DNA from 4 places in the Neobacillus sp. NPDC097160 genome. Region 1 is predicted to be linked to each of the others. Evidence: riboswitches for the same ligand, from Rfam matches in the RefSeq annotation. Region 1 holds a riboswitch; each other region holds the start of a gene.
The links. A riboswitch is a leader RNA that binds a small molecule or an ion and turns the genes downstream of it on or off. The one in region 1 is predicted to bind S-adenosylmethionine.
Positions count from the first base shown of each region.

Region 2: linked by a shared signal. The riboswitch ahead of ACIQXV_RS02785 (sugar ABC transporter substrate-binding protein) and the one ahead of mtnK (S-methyl-5-thioribose kinase) in region 1 are both predicted to bind S-adenosylmethionine.
Region 3: linked by a shared signal. The riboswitch ahead of metE (5-methyltetrahydropteroyltriglutamate--homocysteine S-methyltransferase) and the one ahead of mtnK (S-methyl-5-thioribose kinase) in region 1 are both predicted to bind S-adenosylmethionine.
Region 4: linked by a shared signal. The riboswitch ahead of ACIQXV_RS10770 (YezD family protein) and the one ahead of mtnK (S-methyl-5-thioribose kinase) in region 1 are both predicted to bind S-adenosylmethionine.

Region 1 is NZ_JBIWDU010000017.1:91,823-97,432, reverse strand. It holds gene ACIQXV_RS22260 (pyridoxal phosphate-dependent aminotransferase) at 1-681, opposite strand, end outside; gene ACIQXV_RS22255 (carbon-nitrogen family hydrolase) at 800-1,585, shown strand; SAM riboswitch class I at 1,652-1,811, shown strand; gene mtnK (S-methyl-5-thioribose kinase) at 1,912-3,096, shown strand; gene ACIQXV_RS22245 (PAS domain-containing sensor histidine kinase) at 3,194-4,324, opposite strand; gene ACIQXV_RS22240 (thiamine pyrophosphate-dependent enzyme) at 4,503-5,610, opposite strand, start outside.
Region 2 is NZ_JBIWDU010000002.1:171,746-177,355, forward strand. It holds gene ACIQXV_RS02780 (sugar ABC transporter ATP-binding protein) at 1-559, opposite strand, end outside; gene ACIQXV_RS02785 (sugar ABC transporter substrate-binding protein) at 627-1,742, opposite strand; SAM riboswitch class I at 1,869-1,976, opposite strand; gene yfkAB (radical SAM/CxCxxxxC motif protein YfkAB) at 2,105-2,596, opposite strand; gene ACIQXV_RS02795 (hypothetical protein) at 2,628-2,777, opposite strand; gene ACIQXV_RS02800 (hypothetical protein) at 2,899-3,123, opposite strand; gene ACIQXV_RS02805 (hypothetical protein) at 3,155-3,811, opposite strand; gene ACIQXV_RS02810 (helix-turn-helix domain-containing protein) at 3,920-4,189, opposite strand; gene ACIQXV_RS02815 (helix-turn-helix domain-containing protein) at 4,424-4,918, opposite strand; gene ACIQXV_RS02820 (hypothetical protein) at 5,530-5,610, shown strand, end outside.
Region 3 is NZ_JBIWDU010000019.1:83,732-89,341, reverse strand. It holds gene pruA (L-glutamate gamma-semialdehyde dehydrogenase) at 1-540, shown strand, start outside; gene ACIQXV_RS23735 (ornithine--oxo-acid transaminase) at 613-1,821, shown strand; SAM riboswitch class I at 1,893-2,003, shown strand; cobalamin riboswitch at 2,097-2,289, shown strand; gene metE (5-methyltetrahydropteroyltriglutamate--homocysteine S-methyltransferase) at 2,441-4,732, shown strand; gene ACIQXV_RS23725 (histidine phosphatase family protein) at 4,918-5,553, opposite strand.
Region 4 is NZ_JBIWDU010000006.1:187,844-193,453, forward strand. It holds gene ACIQXV_RS10750 (response regulator transcription factor) at 1-72, shown strand, start outside; gene ACIQXV_RS10755 (ABC transporter ATP-binding protein) at 384-2,195, shown strand; gene ACIQXV_RS10760 (hypothetical protein) at 2,346-2,627, opposite strand; gene ACIQXV_RS10765 (Fur-regulated basic protein FbpA) at 2,894-3,112, shown strand; SAM riboswitch class I at 3,332-3,433, shown strand; gene ACIQXV_RS10770 (YezD family protein) at 3,462-3,656, shown strand; gene ACIQXV_RS10775 (phosphoadenylyl-sulfate reductase) at 3,736-4,452, shown strand; gene ACIQXV_RS10780 (sulfate permease) at 4,541-5,608, shown strand.

The sequences.
Region 1 (5,610 bases):
TTCAACCTGCAGGAAGCTCAATGGTTTTTCACCATCAAACCCGATTGCGCCATAGGCAAAATCATGAACGACACAAATATTGTTCACACTTGCCAGCTTTATTGTTTCCGCAAAAAATTCTGAAGTGGCCGTAGCTCCTGTCGGATTGTTTGGATAATTGAGGAACATTAATTTTGCCTTTGAAAGAATATCAGCAGAAAGTTCATTAAAATCCGGCAAAAAATGATTTTGCTCTCTTAATGGCATTGTTACCATTTCCGCGTTTGCCAGTGCGACTCCAGACAAATAATCAGGGTAACCCGGGTCGGGTACGAGAATGGTGTCACCTGGATTTAACAAGCACTGGGGTATTTCTACTAGTCCTGCTTTGCCGCCAAATAAAATGGCTACTTCTTTATCCGGATCAATTGTTACCCCGTATTCTTTAAAATAAAAATCCGCCGCAGCTTGTTTTAAATATCGATGTCCTTGAAACGGAGAATACTTGTGATTCAGAGGATTTGCAGCCGCTTCTTGAAGCTTAGCAACAATATGTGATGGGGTCGGCTGATCAGGGTTACCTTGACCTAAATTAATCACATCATGTCCCTCGGCAATATATTCCCCAACCTTCTTCACAAGCCCTGCAAAAAACTGTTTTGGCAGACTATTTAAAAGTTCTGATGATGGAAATTGCTTCATCTATTTCACCTGCTTTATTAGTTTTCAAAATTCATTTGAAATTCTAGTGATAAATGTTATAACTTTTATATCAGCTTGTAAAGATAAAATTCCGAAATTTCTTAAGAGGTGAAGATTTGTGAAATTAAAAATTACTTGTCTACAAATGGATATCTCCTTTGGTGACCCTTTAAAAAACTATCAATCTGCTGAAAGGTTAATTGAAAAAGCAATGAATGAGCACCCTGATATCATTGTCCTTCCAGAACTGTGGACAACAGGCTATGACTTAACACGACTTGATGAGATTGCCGACAAAGATGCCAAGCAAACGATTGAATTTCTCCAAAATGCGGCAAAGAAATTTCATGTTCATTTTGTAGGAGGCTCTGTGGCAAACCGTGAAGAAAACGGGGTAATGAACACACTGCTTATTGTTACAAAAGATGGCCAGCTTGCTCATCGCTATAGTAAACTACATCTTTTTAAACTAATGGATGAGCATCTCTATCTGCAAGCCGGTGCTGAAAAAGGATTATTTCAGATTGAAGATCAGTCGTTTGCAGGTGTTATTTGTTATGATATCCGTTTTCCTGAGTGGATTCGTGCACATACTTCAGAAGGAGCGGAAGCATTATTCGTTGTTGCCGAATGGCCTTTACTACGCTTGGAGCATTGGCGTGCTCTTTTAATCGCGAGGGCAATTGAAAATCAATGTTATGTGATTGCCTGCAACCGATCTGGTAGCGATCCGAATAATCAATTTGCCGGACATTCGATGGTAATTGATCCTTGGGGAGAAGTGATTGCAGAGGCTGGGGAAAAGGAAGAAATCTTATCCACCGAGATTGATGTGGCGCTAGTAAAGGAAATCCGTAAGAAGATTCCAGTTTTTGAAGATAGAAAACCACGGTTTTATAAATAATTTTCAAAATATATTGACACTATATTTATGAAACTGTTATTATTTTTACCATATTGAATAGCTTTACTCTTATCACGAGCTGGCTGAGGGATTTGGCCCTTTGAAGCCCAGCAACCGACCGGATCTCCATTTTTTTAAATGGGGCGCAGTTAACGCGTGGGGTTATTTTCCCAATATGGCACGGTGCTAATTCCAACAGAAGGATAATCTTTCTGAGAGATAAGAGGTGTGATAGACAATGTCTTCTAGCCTCTTTCAGATGAGAAAGAGGCTTTTTTAGTGCCTTATTGCACTTTTAAAGCCTCCATAACAAGGAGGAATTTATTATGAGTCAACTTAAGCAAACGTCATACGAGCCATTAACTGAACCTGCCGCCATCGAATTGGCATTAAGTCTACCTATTTTCACTGAAAATGCAGAACTATCCTGCAGGGAGATTGGTGATGGTAATTTAAATCTAGTTTTTCATATAGTCGATGTGAAGGGTGGAAAAGGCGTTATCATTAAACAAGCTCTTCCTTATGCCAAAGTCGTTGGCGAAAGCTGGCCGTTAACTTTAAAAAGGGCCAAAATTGAAGCAGATGCCTTAAAGACTTTTGGGCAGCTTGCACCAGATTACGTTCCCAAGGTTTATTTTACAGATGACGTGCTAGCCGTCACTGTAATGGAGGATCTTTCCCATCTTTTAATTGCTAGAACGGGATTTATTAACGGGGAAACATACCCGCTAATCTCTAAACATTTGGGCGAATATCTCGCCAAAACACTATTCTATACGTCAGATTATGGCTTAGGCCCCGCTGCAAAAAAAGCGCAGGTGCAAAAGTTTATCAATCCGGAGCTTTGCAAAATTACCGAGGATTTAATTTTTACTGATCCCTATTTTGATGCGGACACAAACGAATTTGAGGATAGCTTACGGACTGACGTCGAAGCTCTTTGGCAAGACGCGGAACTGAAGTTTCATGTAAATGTGTTGAAAAGAAGCTTTTTAACACAGGCAGAAGTTCTCCTCCACGGTGACCTGCATACCGGAAGCATTTTTGCAGGCAATTCAGATACAAAGGTCATTGATCCAGAGTTCGCTTTCTATGGCCCTGCCGGTTTTGATATTGGCCAAGTATTTGCGAATCTTCTCTTCGAGGTTATTGCGAACGATTCAAAACGTGATCACTTTATTCGTCATATTGAAACAGTATGGAGTGTCTTTAAAGACGAGTTTTCACGTCTCTGGAATACAGAAAATAAAGAGCTTTCTGCTAAAACTGATACATTCTTAGGCTATAATTTATCAAAGTTTTTTGAGGATTCCATTGGATTTGCCGGCTGCGAATTAATCAGAAGAACGATTGGACTCGCACATGTTGCAGATTTAGATAGTATTGAAGATGAACAAATTAGATTAGCAGCCAAACGGACGACATTAGAACTAGGGAAAATCCTAATTAAACAACGAAAAGAAATCACCGACGTCCCCTCTTTCATTGAAAAAGTCCATGGTGTATTGTAATCCCAATAAAAGCAATCCGGATCCATTCGGATTGCTTTTTTATTCAGGTTTAGACTACATAATGAAAAAACACTTCCGGAAAAGGACGAAAGTGTTTTTAAACCATTGGGTTATTGTTGTTATGATTAGTTGGCAAATAAATATAAAAAATCGTCCCCTTCCCTTCCTCACTTTCAATGTTGATCGTTCCTTTATGTTCATCGATGATTCTATAGCTTACCATCAACCCAAGTCCCGTTCCCCGGTCTTTTGTCGTGTAAAACGGTTCACCAAGCTTTTTTATCTTTTCTTCAGAAATCCCCATTCCTTCGTCCTTGATTTTTATCTGAATTTGCTGGTTTTCCATTTTCTTGATGGTAATCGTAATATTCCCTCCACCTGGCATTACCTCGATAGCATTCTTTATTAAATTAATAAAGACCTTTTTCAATTGATTGGGTTCACAAAATACAAGCGGAAGCCCGGCATCATATTCTGTTACAAATTGAACGTTATAAAGAACCGCCTGCGCTGTAAGCAGGTCAACCGTTTCCTTCATAATTTGAATTATATCCTTTTCCTGAAAGCTAATTGCCTGCGGTTTTGCAAGGATTAGAATTTCATTAATAATTGAATCAATTCGTTGTAATTCTGTGGTAATAATTTGATAATACATCGAATGCTCTTTTGTAATACTGCCTTCAAGTAATTGAATGAACCCTTTCAAAGCTGTCATAGGATTTCGTATTTCATGAGCAATTCCTGCCGCAAGTTCACCAATTACATTTAATGTATCAGATTTCCGCAGCTGTTCTTGCATGACTACTTTTTCTGTTACATCCTTAAATACTGTAAAATTTACGCCCCCGACAATATCCCCTTTGGAAGAGAATTCAAAATATCTCTTTTTACCATCCTCCATTTCAAAGATGATTGAGGATGCGGTTTTTCCTTTATGAAGAAGCTGATCAATATGCTTCAAAATTTCTTGTTTTTTCCCCTCCAGCGGGGTATTTGGTTCATATACCCGGTTTCCAATTAATTTTTTCTTTGGTAAACCAATCATTTTTTCAGCGGCAGCATTTACATCAACAATCCGATGTTCATGATCCCAGAGAATAAGTCCGTCTATGGAATCTTCAAAAATCTGTCTGTATTTTTGTTCGCTTTTCTGCAAATCCGTTCCCTTCGTCTGTTCTATATTTTTATCATAAGGTAAAGGATATTCCTGATTGAACTGCTTCTCCAACTTATAGCACCCCGCGAACTTCTTTAATCAAGCAATCATATAGAATCATATATTCTACATAATACGCTAAAATTCCTTTTCTGCCGACCTACAAATTTTTCATTTATCACGAAGATGAATCAAAGTCAAACAGCAAAAAAACGCAAAGCACCAAAAGTACTTTGCGTTTTCAATTTTTTTATAACATTGAATTTTCATGTTTAGCCATTAGGCGCTGCCACCTTTTTTCTACTTCTGCTTCAAACTCTTCTAAAATTGGTTTATTATCCTCTTTTAGCAGATGTTTAGTTTTGCCCATATATTTTAACCATTCGGAAAGCGGAATGCGTTTATTCTTATCTTCCGGATTATACGTAATCGTGGTAACTCCTTGCTCTACTTCATATAGCGGGAAGAAGCAAGAATCTACTGCAGCTTCGACAATTTTCGTACCGAAACGGTCATCAGATTTCCAGTTTAATGGACATGTGATAAGAATTTTACCGTAAACCGTTCCCACATTTTGTGCGTACCATTGTGCCTTTGCACCTTTTTTCACTAAGTCTTGCGGAAATGCCTCTGATCCCGTAAACACATAAGGAATATTGGTGGCAGCCATAATTTGCGCTGTATCTTTATGATGAAACGCTTTTCCTTGCTGCTTCTTCCCTACTCCAGATGTGCTAGTCATATGACCCATTGGGGTAGAATAAGACATTTGTGAGCCCGTATTCATATAGCCTTCATTATCATACTCAAGCATAATCAGCTTATGTCCACGAAGCGCTGTACCAATGGCCGACCCCATGCCAATATCCATACCACCATCACCAGTGATCATCACAAAGGTTGCATCGTCGGAAATGTTAATTTCACCACGGCTTTTTAATTCCATAAACGCTTCCAGCGTACCTGATAATGTCGCAGCTCCATTTTGGAACAAGTTGTGCATCATCGTCTGCTTATGTGAGGTGCTCGGATAGCCAGTGGTGGTTACATAAGCACAGCCTGTTTGGAATAGGGTAACAATATCCCCCTCAATTCCTTTAAAGAATAGCTCTATACCTGCAAAAATTCCACATCCTGGACATGCCCCGTGGCCAGACGCAATCCGTTTTGGTTTTCCCGTCAAAGCACGAAGCGGAGGTATTTTCACCTTTAATTTATTCGTTTCTTCATCCATTTTCACATCAATTAAACCTGATTTATATACATCACCATGCTGCGGTAAAATGACAGGTTTAAGGATTTTTTCCGGGTTGCCAGGAATATGTCCATAGTAATCAAACGGCTTTTCAGCATAACCC
Region 2 (5,610 bases), on a different contig from region 1:
TCCGAAAAAGTTCGTTCGTTTCCAGATGGCTCAATGGTGCTGTCGGTTCATCCAAAATCAGAAACTTACATTGATTCGAGATTGCTCTGGCAATTAAGATCATTTGTTTTTCCGCAAGTGTCAGCTCACTCACAAGCTTCTTTGTCGAAAGTGTGATGTTCATCCCCGTTAAAATTTCTGCTGCTTTTTGATGAAGCTTCTTCCAGTTTATCCACTGGCTATTCCCCATGTTATGGACGGTGTCGAGCAGCATGATATTTTCCGCGACAGTTAAATACGGTATGAGGGCAGTATCAACTTCCTGGTATACAATTTGAATTCCGGCATCCTGGGCACATTTTGGCGAACGGATATTGAGATGTTTCCCGTCCAGCGATATCTCCCCTGTGTAATGGTCATAAGCCCCTGATAAAACCTTCATTAACGTTGATTTCCCAGCACCATTTGCCCCAATCAATGCCTGAATAGTTCCCGTTTCCGTTGAAAAATTTACTTGATTCAATGCCCTTACACCTGGAAATTCAATCGAGATGTTTTTCATTTCTAATGTTGAGCCCATCGAACTTCCACCCCCTTATTAAAACGGCACCCCCTTAATCTAGCGAAAAAGAGAGTGCAGCTCACGATTACTTCTTATAATGCTTCTTTAATGTTTTCATCCAATCCTCTTCAAATGCTGTGGACTCGCCCCAGCCTGGAATGATTTTTGAAAGATTAACCATGTTTATAGGATCCTTTGACTTCTGAAGATTTTCTTGTGAAACAAGCGATGCTTCTAAATCATATGTTTTCGGTGTTTCTTCACCGGCTAATTTTTTCGCAAGTAATCTCATATCAACAGCACCGATTAATTTAGGGTCAACCGCAGCTGTATATTTCCAAGCACTGCCTTTTCTTTGGATATCTTGGAGGTCGGCATTCGACACGTCAATCCCATAGATTTTTACCTCTTCACGCCCTGCTTCTTTAAGTGCACGTGCTGCACCGATGGCAAAGGCATCCCAAGTAGCAAAAATCGCATCCAATTTACCTTTCGGATATTTATTCAACATCGCGGCCACTGCATTTTGCGTTTGGACACTTGTATCAGCAGCAGCTACCCCGAAACGCTCCACTTCTTTGATACCAGAGTTTTTTGCAAGCACATCCTGGTAAACTTTGTTGCGGCGGACCATTGGCGGGAAACCGTCTACCCATAGGTAAGCAATATTCGCTTTACCATTCGTTTCCTTTACAAGCTGGTCAAGCGCTAACGTCGCTAATGCCTCGTCATCCTGCGAAGTAATGGTTACACCCTCTACATTTGCTAAGTTTGGATTTGAATCAAACGCTACAACACTTTTTCCTTTTTCAACAATCTTCTTCACATCGTTAATTGTCGCATCATCATCGCCATGGGAGATGATAAAGCCGTCATAGTCTTGGTCTAGTGCCTGATTAATGGCATCATGGAATTTTGCTGTGTCGCCATTTGCCGTAAACACGTCCACTTTTAAACCTAATGCTTCTCCCTCTTCCTTTGCCCCTGCTAGGAATTGGGCAGTATGATCGTCACCGCCAATTTTGCGGATGACCTTGATTTTTAACTGATCCCCTTTGGAAAATGCTTCTGGTACCCCTACAAGCGAAACCTTTTTGTTGCCGCCTGCCTGCTTTGTTTCTCCTCCAGATGCACATCCTGTGAGTAGTAGTGTTGCTGCCAATGCTGATACGAATGTACTTTTTAAAATATTTCTTTTCATTTTAAAACTCCTTCTCTTTGTTTTTACTAATTCTCCGTTTCTCCTATAGGAAAAGTTTGTTTTTATGTAAAATAAAAAACCTCTCCAGAAAAGAGAGGTTTCATCACAAATAGAAGGACTACTCCTCTCTTATCTTTCAAACAAATAATTTGTTTGCAGGATTTAGCACCAATTCCTTTCCGGAACGGTTGCTGGGCGTCATCGGGCCAGTCCCTCTGCCACTCTTGATAAGAGAACGTAATATTCATTTAAAGTATTAAACTTAATTTAAACTCCTATTAATAAGTTGTCAATAGTATTTTGAATATTTCTAATTAAAAATATCCAAAATACTCGTATTAGATTTTCAATTTCCTTGTTTTTTACTTTTGTATTCTATTTTTTCTTAAGCTAAAGTCACAATCTCGATAATAGCTATTTTTTACTAAGATGTTGGGGCCGAGGCAGGAAACTGCTGGACAATGGCAGCTCAAATCTTTAGCCAATGTTGATGATTGCCAAGTTTCGTAGGCATCTTTCAGCTTCGTAGTTTGGATATTTCCTAGCGATGGTGTGTCACCAAAATCAGTGACAATTATGTCACCGTTAAATATATTTACATTTAAACGGGAACGGCCGTCCGGATCGTTTCTGACGGTGACATTCTTACATTCATACAGTCTTTTTAAAAGGTCTAAATCCTCTTGGTTACTGCTGCATGCATAGAATGGCAGTGTTCCAAACAGCATCCATACCTTTTCATCCCGTATATCTAGTAAGTGATGGATAGCCTCTCTAATTTCATCCAATGATAAGGTTTCAAGATTACTAGCAAAGTCGCTAGGGTACATAGATTGTAATGAATCTCTTGGCATTTGGCAATAAAAAAAAAAGAGCGTTACCCTGTTAAAGAGCTAACGCTTTGTTGACTAGTTTATTTAGATTAAGTTCGCCCTCTACTACAACTATAACGCCATTTTTACCTACGAAAATATTCTCTTGCTGCGGCTGCGGTCTTCCTAGTAGCTTTGCGATTTTAGAAGTTTGCTTATCCATCCTGCTAACGCCCTCTTTCGTTGTAATTTACAAAGATAGGCGCAGCCCTTCGCAATATTTGGTATCAATGGACAAAAAAAGAGCGCTAAGGCTGTTAATGCCCTGCGCTGCTTCTTCGTTATTACCTTTTCTCATAATTCGCTAAAACTAACTCTTTGTAACGCTTGTATGCGTTCGCTGCTGCCTTATTACCTAGCCCCTTTTCGTATAGCTTATAAAGGTCGTCTAAGTTAGGCGCTGCCGTGTTATAGCCTGTTAGGTCGGTGGTCATGTAGTCGGCGGTCGTATGTTTTAATACATTTTCGTCTCCTAGGATTAACATATTGTTAGTTATAATAACTCGCAAAATGTCACCCCCTTTCGCTGCTGCTGCGTTATTACATGCCCATTTCTACACGTTTAACAAATTCGCTTTTAGACGTGAAATAAGCGTATGAATTATTGGCATAGTGCTGTGTGTCTCTGCTAATTTCGCCTAATTTTTCCGCTAGAATGGAAGGCACAATGCCCGAATTTAACATAGCTTTTGCTCGTCCTAGTGCCTCTGTAGCCGCCTCTGCGCCTTGTGGCTGCGCTCTCTTGAATAACTCCGAATGAATGGCGCTTAGCTGCCGTTTAGCTTGGTGGCGGTCTTCTACCGTTCCAGTTAGCGCATAGCTTGATAGTTCTAGTACGCTTTCGGCGGCTTGCTTGGCTAGCGTTGGTTGTTCAACCTCTGTTAGCGTTTGAAGCGCCTCTAGTGCCGTCTTAGCGCTGCCTGCAAAGATTACCTTCGCTTTGACTTGCTGCATTTTACTATTGAATAACGCTTGCTCTACGTCGGAAGGTTGTGGCGTTCCTTTCGCTAATAGTCGTTCTGCGTCTACTTTGGCAGATACAACCGCCTCGTCATGCAACCGCTGCATGGCGTGTAAATCCTTCATCGCTTTTACTTCGAATTGGTTTTGTAGCCTCGTTAGTTTGTGCTGCTTGCCTTCGTGCGATAGTAGACGGTCTGAATTAATCTTGGTTCGTTCCGCTCGGTATACATCCATTACAAACGGTCTCATAACTGGAATAACGCTGTCTCGGATTTCTTGTGCCTTCGCTAAGCTTTCGTTAATTTTTTCTACTGTCATAGTGTTTTCGCTCCCTTTTCGTTTTTATAAGTCTGCTTGCTGCTGCAACTTCATTTTTAGGCGTGCATGGCTGCGCTTGTCTGCATCGCCTTCTAATAGTTCCGCAATCGTTACTAGGTCTTCCTCGGTATAACGTAGCGCCTTTTGTAAGCGTCTTATTGTGCTAGGCTGCGGCTCTTGTCTGCCTTTCTCATAACGGTTGATTGTTACAAGCGATACCTCTACCTTCTCCGCCAATTCTTTTTGTGATAAATTAACCGCTCTGCGAATATAGTTTAGTTGTTGTCCGTTCATGTTATCGTTCCTTTCGTTTTTGGTTGTGTAATTTCTATCGTTCGTTAGTCGTCATAGTGTAAATAAAGAAGGGCTAGCTAGCGAACGACTAACGCTAACCCTTTGCGCATATGATACACACATAGAGGGACGAAGCTTTCCCTATTACTAGGTACGACTAATTCCGCCTAACTTGGCGTGTATATGAGATATTCTTATCGTTTCTTAGCTGCTGCTGCGCTTGCCTGCCGCAAACTAAAACGGTAAGTCTTCGAAGTCTGTTGCTTCGCCTGCCTGCGTATCACTCTCACTATTGTGAACGCTCTTAATCTCGGCAAAGTAGCGCTCTTTTTCTTCCCTGCGCTCTTCTACCTTCTTGTATCGCTTGTCATATTTCGCTTTCACTTCGGGGAACTGCGTAAAAAAGTCCTCTCTGCTTAACGGCTTCATTGGTACGTATAAATTTCCTTTTGGTCTACGCACCACTTTAAGCAGCCCTAACGATTCTAGCGACTGAATATGCTTGTCTATCGTGCTTTCTGTTGTGGCGCAATCCGCCGCCAATAGCTTCATACTAGGGAAGGCGCATTTCTTCTCTGAGTTGTAGCGGTGGACAATCATCATATATAAAGTCTCTGCTCCCTTCATAAATTTGGGGTGGTGGCGGTACTGTAGTAAGTCTAGCGGAAAAGGTACGAATCCCTCTTTCTCTTTCCTTTTCTCGGTCTTGTCGAATACTCTCTGTTTCATGCTATTACCTCCTATTTGTTTTCGCAGCCTTTCGTAGCTGCTACGGGGATATAGGCGCAATAAACTTTATAATTTGGTACTCTAATTTTTAGAGTGTGGCTATAATTCTTATCATTACTTCTTTCTCGTTCTTTCGCATTAATCCCTTATGTTTATAATAGTTATTGCGTTAGCTCTTTTGCGTTAGCAAATGACAATATATTCTTTAATTTTTATTCATTAATTCTTATTTAGTAATTCTTATTTAGTGCTAGTCTTACAAGTAGATAACTATAGAAATTAGAGTATGTTCTTATAAAGTTTAGAGTAAGCAATTTAAAAATCTATAGTATCGATAGCCAACTAAAAAAATGCAAAAAGGCTATAACGGTGCCATTTATCCACCCCTTGACTTTTAACCATATTTACGCTTATTGACAATTCACACATTCTGCGCATATCGTATTTCCAGCGTCTCCTCTATCGAAAAAAGACCGCAGCTATAAAATGCCACGGTCGCCAATGAGGGAAAAACTGCCGTGCTAGTGACGGTAAACATATAGGCGCAGCCTTTCGGAAAAATTGGTATAATCATTGTAAATAGTTTGCGATAAATGAAAGGAGTTTTACGAATGAATGAGCGAATGAATGAACCGCAGGACGTACGGCAGCTAATCGAAGAAATAAACAAAAGCCTCGATAGATTTGAGGCG
Region 3 (5,610 bases), on a different contig from region 1:
ATTGAAAGGGCGGTTGCCTTAACGAAGACACTCACACTTGGAAACCCGGAAGCTCTTGAAAACTATATGGGACCAGTTATTGATGACAAGGCATTTAAGAAAATCATGAATTATATCGAAGTTGGCAAACAAGAGGGCAGATTGATGACCGGCGGTGAAGGCGATGATTCGAAAGGTTACTTTATCCAGCCGACGATTTTCGCTGATCTTGATGAAAAATCACGCTTGATGCAGGAAGAAATTTTCGGACCGGTGGTGGCTATCTGTAAAGCACGTGACTTTGACCATATGATGGAAATTGCCAATAATACTGACTATGGTTTAACCGGTGCCCTTATTTCTAATAATCGTGAACATATTGAACGGGCTAGGGAAGAATTCCACGTTGGAAATCTGTATTTTAATCGTGTCTGTACCGGTGCCATTGTCGGCTATCAGCCATTTGGCGGCTTTAATATGTCTGGCACAGATTCAAAAGCCGGCGGTCCTGATTATTTGCTGCTTCATATGCAGGCAAAAACAACTTCTGAAACATTATAGGGATTTTTCCGAAAGGGGTCTTCTTCCTTGAAGTCCTTACTTTTGGGAAAAATAAAGAAGGGAGCTAACATAATGACTATGAAAACAGCAAAAACAACTGAAATCATTGAACAAACAGAAAAATTCGGTGCGAATAACTATCATCCGCTGCCAATCGTAATTGCTAAAGCAGAGGGTGTTTGGGTAGAAAGCCCGGAAGGTACCCGCTACATGGATATGCTTAGTGCCTATTCCGCTGTTAACCAAGGGCATCGTCATCCAAAAATTATTCAAGCCTTAAAAGATCAAGCGGATAAGGTGACACTTACTTCCCGTGCTTTCCATAACGACCAACTTGGTCCATGGTATGAAAAGATTTGTCAATTAACCAATAAAAACATGGCGCTCCCAATGAATACAGGGGCAGAAGCCGTTGAAACTGCCCTTAAAGCTGCCCGCCGCTGGGGTTATGATGTTAAGGGAATTGCCGATAATCAAGCAGAAATCATTGCTTGCACCGGTAACTTCCATGGCCGGACAATGGGGGCTGTTTCCTTATCGTCTGATCCAGAATATAAGCGCGGCTTTGGTCCGATGCTGCCGGGAATTAACTTAATTCCCTATGGCGATCTCGGGGCGTTAAAAGCAGCTATTACACCTAATACTGCAGCATTTTTAATCGAGCCAATCCAAGGCGAAGCGGGGATTATCATTCCATCGGCAGGATTTATTAAAGCCGCATTTGACTTATGTAATGAAAACAATGTCTTGTTTATTGCCGATGAAATTCAAGCAGGTCTGGGTCGTACGGGTAAAATGTTTGCGTATGAATGGGAAGGAATCAATCCTGACATGCTGATATTAGGAAAAGCACTTGGCGGTGGTGTATTCCCTATTTCTTGTGTCGTAGCGAATGCTGATATTTTAGGCGTATTTAACCCAGGATCACATGGTTCAACTTTTGGTGGAAATCCACTTGCCTGTGCTGTTTCGATTGCAGCACTTGAAGTGCTTGAAGATGAAAAACTAGCAGAACGCTCGCTTGAATTAGGAAACTACTTCCTTGAACAATTAAAATCAATCAATAATCCAATTATAAAAGAAGTTAGAGGCAGAGGCCTGTTTATTGGCGTTGAACTAACAGAGGAAGCAAGACCTTATTGTGAGCAGTTAAAGGATGAAGGACTGTTATGTAAAGAAACCCATGATACGGTGATTCGCTTTGCGCCGCCGCTTATAATTGCAAAGGAAGAAATTGATTGGGCTGTTGAAAAAATTAAACAGGTTTTGGCTTATAAATAAATAATCTTTGACAGTACCTGTTTTGCATGCTATTATTGCAAATAATTCAAAACATTTTTAAAAATTAAAAGCTCTTATGAAGAGAGGCGGAGGGACTGGCCCTATGAAGCCCAGCAACCATTTAACAAATTTGTTAAAAAGGTGCTAATTCCAGCAAGGCATATTGCTTTGGCAAATGAGAGGGATGACAAAGGATTCGCAAGTCTCTCTATGTACCATTAGAGAGACTTTTTGTTTTTCACGAGATAAATGGTTCCAAATCTGTTTTTAAAAACTTTATATCAAAAGCTTCAGGTGCTGTGTAAATGATTTACACGGCTTAAAAGGGAAGACCGGTGAAATACCGGCACGGTCCCGCCACTGTAATGGGGAGCGACTTATCGAACTGCCACTGTTTCATATTGAAATGGGAAGGGATAAGAAGCGATGAACCAAAGTCAGGAGACCTGCCTGTTGTATGCACTTATACTCTACGAGGATATAGGGGGGTGAGGAATACGTGTTGAGGAATCCAGAAGGTCTCAACTCTAGTTAACTATACGTATGAATCTCTCTTTTTATTTTGAAAAGAGAGATTTTTTTAGTTGAGGACCAAAACACAAAGGGGAGAAAAACCATTATGGAAAAAGTATTAAGTTCAAATTTAGGGTACCCAAGAATTGGTGAAAAACGCGAATGGAAACAAGTACTGGAACAGTTTTGGGCAGGTAAAGTAGGCAAAGAAGCCTTCTTAAAGCAAATGGAGGAGATTCGCCTGCAGCAGCTTGTGAAGCAGCAGGAGCAGGGAGTGGACTTGATCCCGGTTGGAGACTTTAGCTTATACGATCATGTGCTAGATACGGCCGTTATGTTCGGTTTAGTACCGAGACGATTTGAATACAGCGGCCGGAAGATACCACTTGAAACCTATTTTGATATTGCTCGAGGAACGAAAGATGCAGTTGCATCTGAAATGACCAAATGGTTTAATACAAACTACCATTATATAGTTCCAGAGCTTGCTGAAACAGCGCCTGCTCTTGTTGAAAACCGCCCGCTTCAATTTTACCAAGAGGCGAAACAAAAACTTGGTATTCATGGAAAACCTGTTATATTAGGACCGGTTACATTTGTAAAGCTATCAAAAGGCTATAACAAAAGTGAGTTTAAAGCAGTTGTCGAACAATTTGTCCCTCTTTATGCTGAAATTTTACGCGAACTAGAGGCAGAAGGCGTAGAATGGGTACAATTCGATGAACCGATTTTAGCTGCTAGTATTTTAAAAGAAGAGATTGCTATATTTAACGAAGTCTACCAGGCATTGCATGATGCAGCACCCAACGTAAAGGTGATCTTGCAAACTTATTTTGAAAGTATCGAGCATTACGAAGAGGTCATTTCACTTCCTGTTCAGGCAATTGGACTGGATTTTGTACATGATGAAGGTCAGAATCTTGCTGCCTTGAAAAAATACGGCTTTCCAAAAAATAAGGTCCTTGCAGCTGGAGTAATTGATGGTCGCAACATTTGGCGTACGAATCTTGAGGAGACATTTTCAATTCTTACAGAGATTACCGAGGTTGTTCCCAAAACAAGTCTAATTGTTCAGCCGTCATCAAGCTTATTGCATGTACCTGTGACAGTAAAAATCGAAGAAACGCTCGATGAGTTGCTAAGAGATACGTTATCATTTGCTGATGAAAAATTAGCGGAAACGGTGATACTTACAAAAGGCATAAACGATGGAAAAAAAGAGATCGAGAAGGAAATCGCAGAAAGTACCAGAGCGATTCAGACATTAAATCAATCATCGATTCGAAATAACACTCAAGTCCGTGAAGCTGCACTCAGCTTACAGAAGGATCAAGCAGAGCGGAGAGCCCCATTTACCGTCCGGCAGGGAATTCAAGAAAAAGCTTTTCAATTACCAGTTCTTCCTACGACAACGATAGGGAGCTTCCCGCAAACAAAAGAAGTCAGAAAACAGCGTTTAAAATGGCGGAAAGGCGAATTAACCGATAGTGATTATGGAGCCTTTATAAAGGCGGAAATAAAAAAGTGGATTGATATTCAAGAAGAACTCGGTCTGGATGTGTTGGTACATGGAGAATTTGAACGGACAGACATGGTTGAATATTTTGGTGAAAAATTAGCTGGATTTCAATTTACAAAATACGGCTGGGTTCAGTCATATGGTTCAAGATGTGTGAAGCCGCCGCTTATTTACGGTGATGTCGCATTCAAGAAACCTATGACAATTGAAGAAACTGTTTATGCCCAATCGTTAACAAGCAAACCAGTAAAAGGAATGCTGACAGGCCCGATTACGATTTTAAACTGGTCATTTGTCCGTAATGATATTTCACGTTATGCAGTGGCAAATCAAATTGCGCTTGCACTTCGAAAAGAAGTGGAAACACTTGAGGAAAATGGAATCCGTATGATTCAAGTGGATGAGCCTGCCATTCGAGAGGGACTGCCGTTAAAACGTGAAAAATGGGCCGCCTATCTTGAGGCTGCTGTTTATGCATTTAAACTGGCGACGTCCTCTGTTCAAAATGATACGCAAATTCATACCCATATGTGTTATTCAGACTTTAAACATATCATCAATGCAATCAAAGCGCTTGATGCAGATGTTATTTCGATTGAAACTTCAAGAAGCCATGGTGAACTCATTCATGCCTTTGAGGACCATACATATGATAAGGGTATTGGTCTTGGTGTATACGACATTCACAGCCCGCGTGTCCCGCAGCTTGAAGAGATGACCAGAAATATTCATCGTGCACTTCAAGTACTTGATCCAAAACTATTCTGGATTAATCCCGATTGCGGCTTGAAAACCCGAGGTATTGATGAAACGGTCGCGGCACTGCGAGTCATGGTGAAATCAGCAGAACAAACGAGAGAAGAACTCCTCGTGAAATAGGAATAATAATTAAGCATTTGAAATCTAAAAAAGGCCCAGTCCAGAAGTTTTGTTAATCGGACTAGGGCTTTTTTATTTTTTCTGTATCTGAACTATTTAATCATCTTCCGTAATAAAAGGGACAGGCTTCTTTTTAGAAAATATTTTTAAAAGATGCCTGTCCTCCAATTGGTATAAATATGTGGTCAGGCTCTGTTATTTCCAAATTCTCTAAAAGAGGTATCCGCCACACGATCAACGTGAAAATCGCCACCCGAGTAGTTGACAACGGAAACGCTGCAATTATCATGGTGGAGATATTTTTTCGTTTGCATTAATTGCATTAAATAGTTACCAATCGTTACCCCGTGAGAGAATACGAGAATATTTCCGCCTTCTCTTTCATGTTTTTTAATAATCTCTTCAATAGCTATATTTGTCCTCAAAAAAAGTTGAACATAGGATTCCCCATCGGGAGCAGATAAATGTAAATCTTCAAGACTAAATAAAGTCTCTAGTATATTTCCATATTGGGCGGAAATATCAGTGAATAATAGGGATTCTAGGATACCGAAGTTCATTTCTTTAAGCCGTGCATCGATTGATAGAGGTATTTCTCTAACACCGATAGCAAGATTTGCAGTATCTACTACCCTCTGACTCTCACTAGCATAGGCCGCTTTGAATTCAATGTCCGCTAATCCTTTGCCTACTGCTTTGGCCTGTGCTATTCCCTTTTCTGTTAGGGGAGAATCACAAAATCCTTGCATCCGTCTTTCCACATTAAATTGAGTTTCCCCATGCCGGACAAAATAAAGCGTTACTTTTTTGGGTACAGTCAACTATAAACACCTACTTTTTTAAGATTATAAATAGAATATTAACATACATTTGAGTGA
Region 4 (5,610 bases), on a different contig from region 1:
GTGAGAACGAGGGTCGATACCATTCAAAAGGCAAAACAACTGGGATTGATTCCCGAGGAAGAATTGAAATAGAAATTGAAAAATCCGCTAATTGGCGGATTTTTTTTATGGAAAAGGGCCGGAGCAGCACAAAAGCGGATCAATAGTTCTGAGTTGAGTGGAACATTCGGAACCCTGCAAAAAGCTTTCGGAATGACCCGAAATCTATGCGGGGTTGATACACAAAGTATGCGGATTGTCAGGATGCTAAACACCGTAAAATGAAATCATCTTAGAAATCGCACTCTGAAAAGTATTTACTGTCGGGTAACCACTGTTTACTGGCGAACAGCCCACTTTTCATGCGAATCCACAAAGTTATATTGGGAAAGGAGTTTAGTAGAATGAATGATTTTAAGTTATTTTTACCATATGTGAAACAAGTAAGCAGATTGTATCTGATTGGATTTGTTGGCAGCCTATTTCGGTTCCTAATTCCACTTTTTGTTCCGCTGATCTTAAAATACATTTTTGATCATCTTCTTCAAAATGAGTCATTGTCTCGTTCCGAAATGCTTGAACAACTATTCTATATTGCTGTATGTATGCTCGCAGTCTTTATCTTTATTCGAACACCGATGGAGTATGTGAGGCAATTTTGTATTCACAAAGCCAATAACCAGATCATCAAAAGGCTTCGAAAAGATGCTTTTAAAAAAGTTCACTCATTGGATGCTAAGTATTTTGTCGATAACAAAAGCGGGGAAATTGGCACACGCTTTTTCGATGATATTGAAAAGATAAAAGGTTTCTTGACAGCTGTTTTCGGAAACATCTGGATTGAAATGATTGTGCTTTTGTTTGTCGTTGCGGTTATGATGACGCTGAATGTTAAATTGACCATCCTTTCTGTAGTGCTAGTTGGATTTCAATTTATGCTGGCTCATATTCTTTCAAAGCGGTTTAAAAAATCAACCCGTAACATGATGCGGTATCGTTCCGTAATGAGCGGGTTTATTTTTGAAAAAATACAAGGTGCATTTTTATCGAAATTATTTGCTGCTGAAAAGCGCGACAAACAAGAATTGGATCAGCACTTAACGCATTTCGACACATTAACAGATCAGCACGCTAAAATAAATGCAGTGATGCTAGCGTTAGTTAACGTTCTTTCTGATATGACACCATTTATTGTTGCAATCGTTGCAAGTCTATTTGTCATCGATGGCAGTATAACAGTCGGCAGTTTAATCGCGTTCTTTGCCTATGTGGATAAAATGCGGAGTCCTGTAGCTGCTTTAGTCAATGCTTACCCTGCGATCATGGAAGGAAATGTGGCCCTAAAAAGGATATTTGAGTTCCTCTCTACACCTGCTACAATTATTGAAAAAACGAACCCGGTTGACTTAACCCGGTTTGATCATTCGATTCAGTTCAATAAAGTATCGTTTTCTTATGATGGAAAAAACAACATTATTAACAACCTTTCAATGACGCTAGAAAAAGGGAAGACATACGCCTTTGTTGGAGAGAGCGGGGGCGGTAAGAGCACTATTTTACAGCTGTTGACTAGAATGTATGATGTAAATGACGGTATAGTTTTAATCGATGGTATGAATATTCAAGACTTTTCTTTATCTAGTTTAAGGGATCATATGGGAATCGTTACACAGGATAATTTTTTATATAGCTCGTCAATTAAAGACAATATTAAAATGGCAAAGCTTGATGCCACAGATGATGAGATCATTTCTGCCGCTCGAAAAGCCTTTGCGCATGGATTTATTTCCATGTTGCCGAAAGGATATGACACAGAAATAGGAGAACGAGGGATTAAACTTTCTGGTGGCCAAAAACAACGGATTTCACTTGCACGTGTATTTTTAAAAAATCCCTCTATTATTATACTGGATGAAGCCACAAGTGCACTTGATAATGAAAGTGAACAGCTTGTTCAAGAGTCAATTCAACACTTTGACAAGGAAAAGACCATCATTATGATTGCTCATCGGCTTTCAACCATTTTACATGCTGATACGATATTTGTTGTGAAAAACGGAGAAATCATGGAAAGTGGAAACCACGAAAACTTACTAAACATAAACGGTTATTATAAGGAATTATTTACAAGACAAAATACTAAGAGAGATTCTGTCACTGTGCTGCCCTATGCATCAAAGACAAATGGATTTATCACACATCAGCACGTAAACTAGGTTTACCCATAAGATTTTCAATCGTAAAAAAGAGAAAGCAAGATTAAAACTTTTGCTTTCTCTGAAATTAATTTTATCTATAAATAACAAAAGAGCATCCGCATCGACTGCTCATGATTAATTCTTGGTATTTAGGCGTCCGGCCTGCTCTTAATCATCGCTGCTTTCATGCTGGTCCTGCTCAGCATTCAATTCCTCTGGAGGATTAAAACCAAATGGTCCTCTTGGCATTTGCTCTACGCGAAAAATTGCCACAATAACCTCAATTCGTATGGCTACAAGTCTTGGACGAATTCGGCCCCTGCTTTCCAATACAAGAACATCATTACCAACCTCAAGAAGCCTTCCAGTAAAATTACCTTGAAGAGTAACAAGCTCCACTTCTTTCTTTAATAACTCATGGGCAATTTGATGAAAATTTAATTCCGTCATTGTCATCATCTCCTTCACATTACAGTAAATGCAGATTAGGCAAAATGGCATCAAGTTTTTAAAAAATTTTTCAAAAATAACTAAGCTAAGAAGGTAGATAATATTTCACTCGTATTAAATTATTACAAACCGCATAAAATGAACAGGCTAGTTATTGACGTTCATACAATTCCATTAAATGAATGTAATTAAATGATTATTCGACAATATTTGGGGTAAATACAATTTATAATGCCCTTAAGTCTAACGATTGGAGGGTTCAGATGATGAATCATTTACAACAGAATGAGGTTCAACAAAAAAGACATCTTCTAATTGATGAGCTCATTAAATCCGGCATTTATAAAATAAATAACAAGCACCTTTATGAATGGACTTTAAGCGATTTAGAGGAAGAATATAAAGATATTGAAAAACAAGTGGAAGGTAAGGATCTTGCTCCGATTTCCATGGATAGTGAGTGGGATTCCTTTTTGAATACTTAGTAAATGAGAGTAAAAGATACTTAAAAATATGAAGATGCAAGTGTAAAAAGCAGTTATTATGCTGCTTTTTTCTATGCGAATTTACCTAGAATGTCCGGCATTATTCGATACTAGGACAAGCTTAAAAAAGGTGCAAATGATAATTTTTTAAATTTTTCATTTTCTTATTTACTTAAAACCTATTGGTATGGTAGGATTAATTTCAATAAATATTATAAATTCTTATCAAGAGTGGCTAAGGGACTGGCCCGATGAAGCATGGCAACCTGCATTGTAAGGTGCTAACTCCAGCAAAATGACTTTCATTTTGAGCGATAAGGTGTATACAGAAATGTGACGCCTTTCCCGATTGGAAGGACGTCTTTTTCATGAAAGGGGGACGAATCAACTGAAAGCTGATGAAAGAGAAGAACTCATTGCGCATTTAGAGAAGATGCTGGAAACGTTAAAATTTGGATCGATCACGCTTGTGGTCCAGGATGGAAAAATTGTGCAACTTGAGAAAAATGAAAAGGTTCGTCTTCAACAAAATAAAAATCGCTGACTAGACAAACTAGAGGCGGTCTTCACTTTATTAAGTGGAAGACTGCCTTTTTTTCTTGGAAAAAAGGAGGCTTGGAGCCATGACAACTGCTATTACGTTTAATAATTGGAGACAAATTTCAGGTGATTTTCAAATTGAAGATGAAACAAAGGGTGCTCGTTCCGTTTTAGAGTGGGTATACCATTCTTATCCTGATGAGGAAATTGTTTATGCATCAAGTTTCGGGGCCGAAGCAATTGTGTTAATTGACCTAATCCAGCAAGTGAAGCCAGATGCCCAGATTGTTTTTTTAGATACTGGCTTACACTTCCCGGAAACGTATGAGGTGATTGATAAGATTGAAGCCCGCTTTCCGACTCTGAGGATTGAGCGCAAACAGCCAAAGGTAAGTTTAGATGAACAGGCGGCGGAGTACGGGTCAGCCTTATGGAAAAGAGATCCGAACCAATGCTGCCAAATCCGCAAGGTCATTCCCTTGAAGGAGACATTGACAGCAAAACAAGCGTGGATCTCGGGGCTTCGCAGGGAACAGTCACCAACAAGGGCAGAAACTGAATTCATAAATAAGGATGAAAAATTCGAGAATATCAAAATTTGTCCTTTGATTCATTGGACTTGGGATGATGTTTGGGACTACATCAGGGAAAAAGACCTCCCGTACAACACCCTGCACGACCATCAATACCCAAGTATCGGCTGCTTTCCATGTACACAACCTGCCGGGTCGGATGGTGACTCACGTGCCGGCCGCTGGGCGGGAAGTGGGAAGACGGAATGTGGTTTGCATACCCGCTGAGGTGAATCTTAACTAGTGGGGCTTTGCTGATGAAAGTTGAATCAAACAGTCAGTTCCCCACTGATGCGGGATAAAGGAGGCTTTTCTTTTGCTCACAATTATTGCATTAACAATTGGATTATTTTTCGCCATAAATATTGGTGCCAGTGGCGCGGCGGCTTCGATGGGTATAGCCTACGGATCTGGAGTTGTGAAAAAGCGGCTGGCCCTCCTGTTGTGTAGTATCGCTGTATTCTTTGGAGCTTGGCTCGGCGGCGGTGAAGTTGTCAAAACAATTGGCAGCGGGATTGTCCCGAATCACACCTTTACCGTTCCAATTGCCCTAATCGTTTTGTCGTCAGCTGCATTATCCTTATTTTTGGCCAATATCTTTGGCATCCCGCTCTCCACAAGTGAAGTGGCAGTTGGTTCTGTCGTCGGCGCCGGGATTGTGTACCAGTCGGTATTTGTCAGCAAGCTTGTCTGGATCATGTTTTTTTGGCTGCTTACACCGTTTGCCGCATTCGTTATCGCCATCGGTGCTTCCTATATTTTGAAAAATAAAAGGCTTAAAAAATGGATGGAGGCTCCAAAAGCTGTTCCTGTTCTATCTTTGCTGGTCGTTTTTATGGGGCTGTTTGAAGCCTTTTCGGCCGGGATGAACAATGTAGCGAATGCTGTCGGACCGCTAGTCGGCGCCAAAATCCTCTCTACCGGAACCGGCATTTTCTGGGGTGGCTTATTCGTCGCAGGCGGGGCATTACTGCTTGGGCAGCGCGTCCTTGAAACAAACGGAAAAAAAATAACGGCGCTGAAGCTGGAAGAGGGCTGCGTGATCTCAGGAACAGGCGCTACCATCGTGACAGTGGCATCTGTATTCGGGATCCCTGTCCCGCTGACTCAAATCACGACCTCATCCATTATTGGAATGGGCTTCGCGAAGCACGGCAGATCCGTTTTGAAAAAAGACATCGTCGTCCAGCTGCTTACCGTTTGGATCGTATCACCTGTCCTGTCGATGGTGCTGTCATACACCCTCATTCAATTGATCATCGAGCATAATTTTTACCCGATCATCGCTATGGTTGGTGTGCTGATTTCCGTCATCGGTGTGTTGTCATTGATGAAGCGGCAAAAGCCCGCGATAACAGTGCATCAGGAGGTTGTGAAGGATTAAGG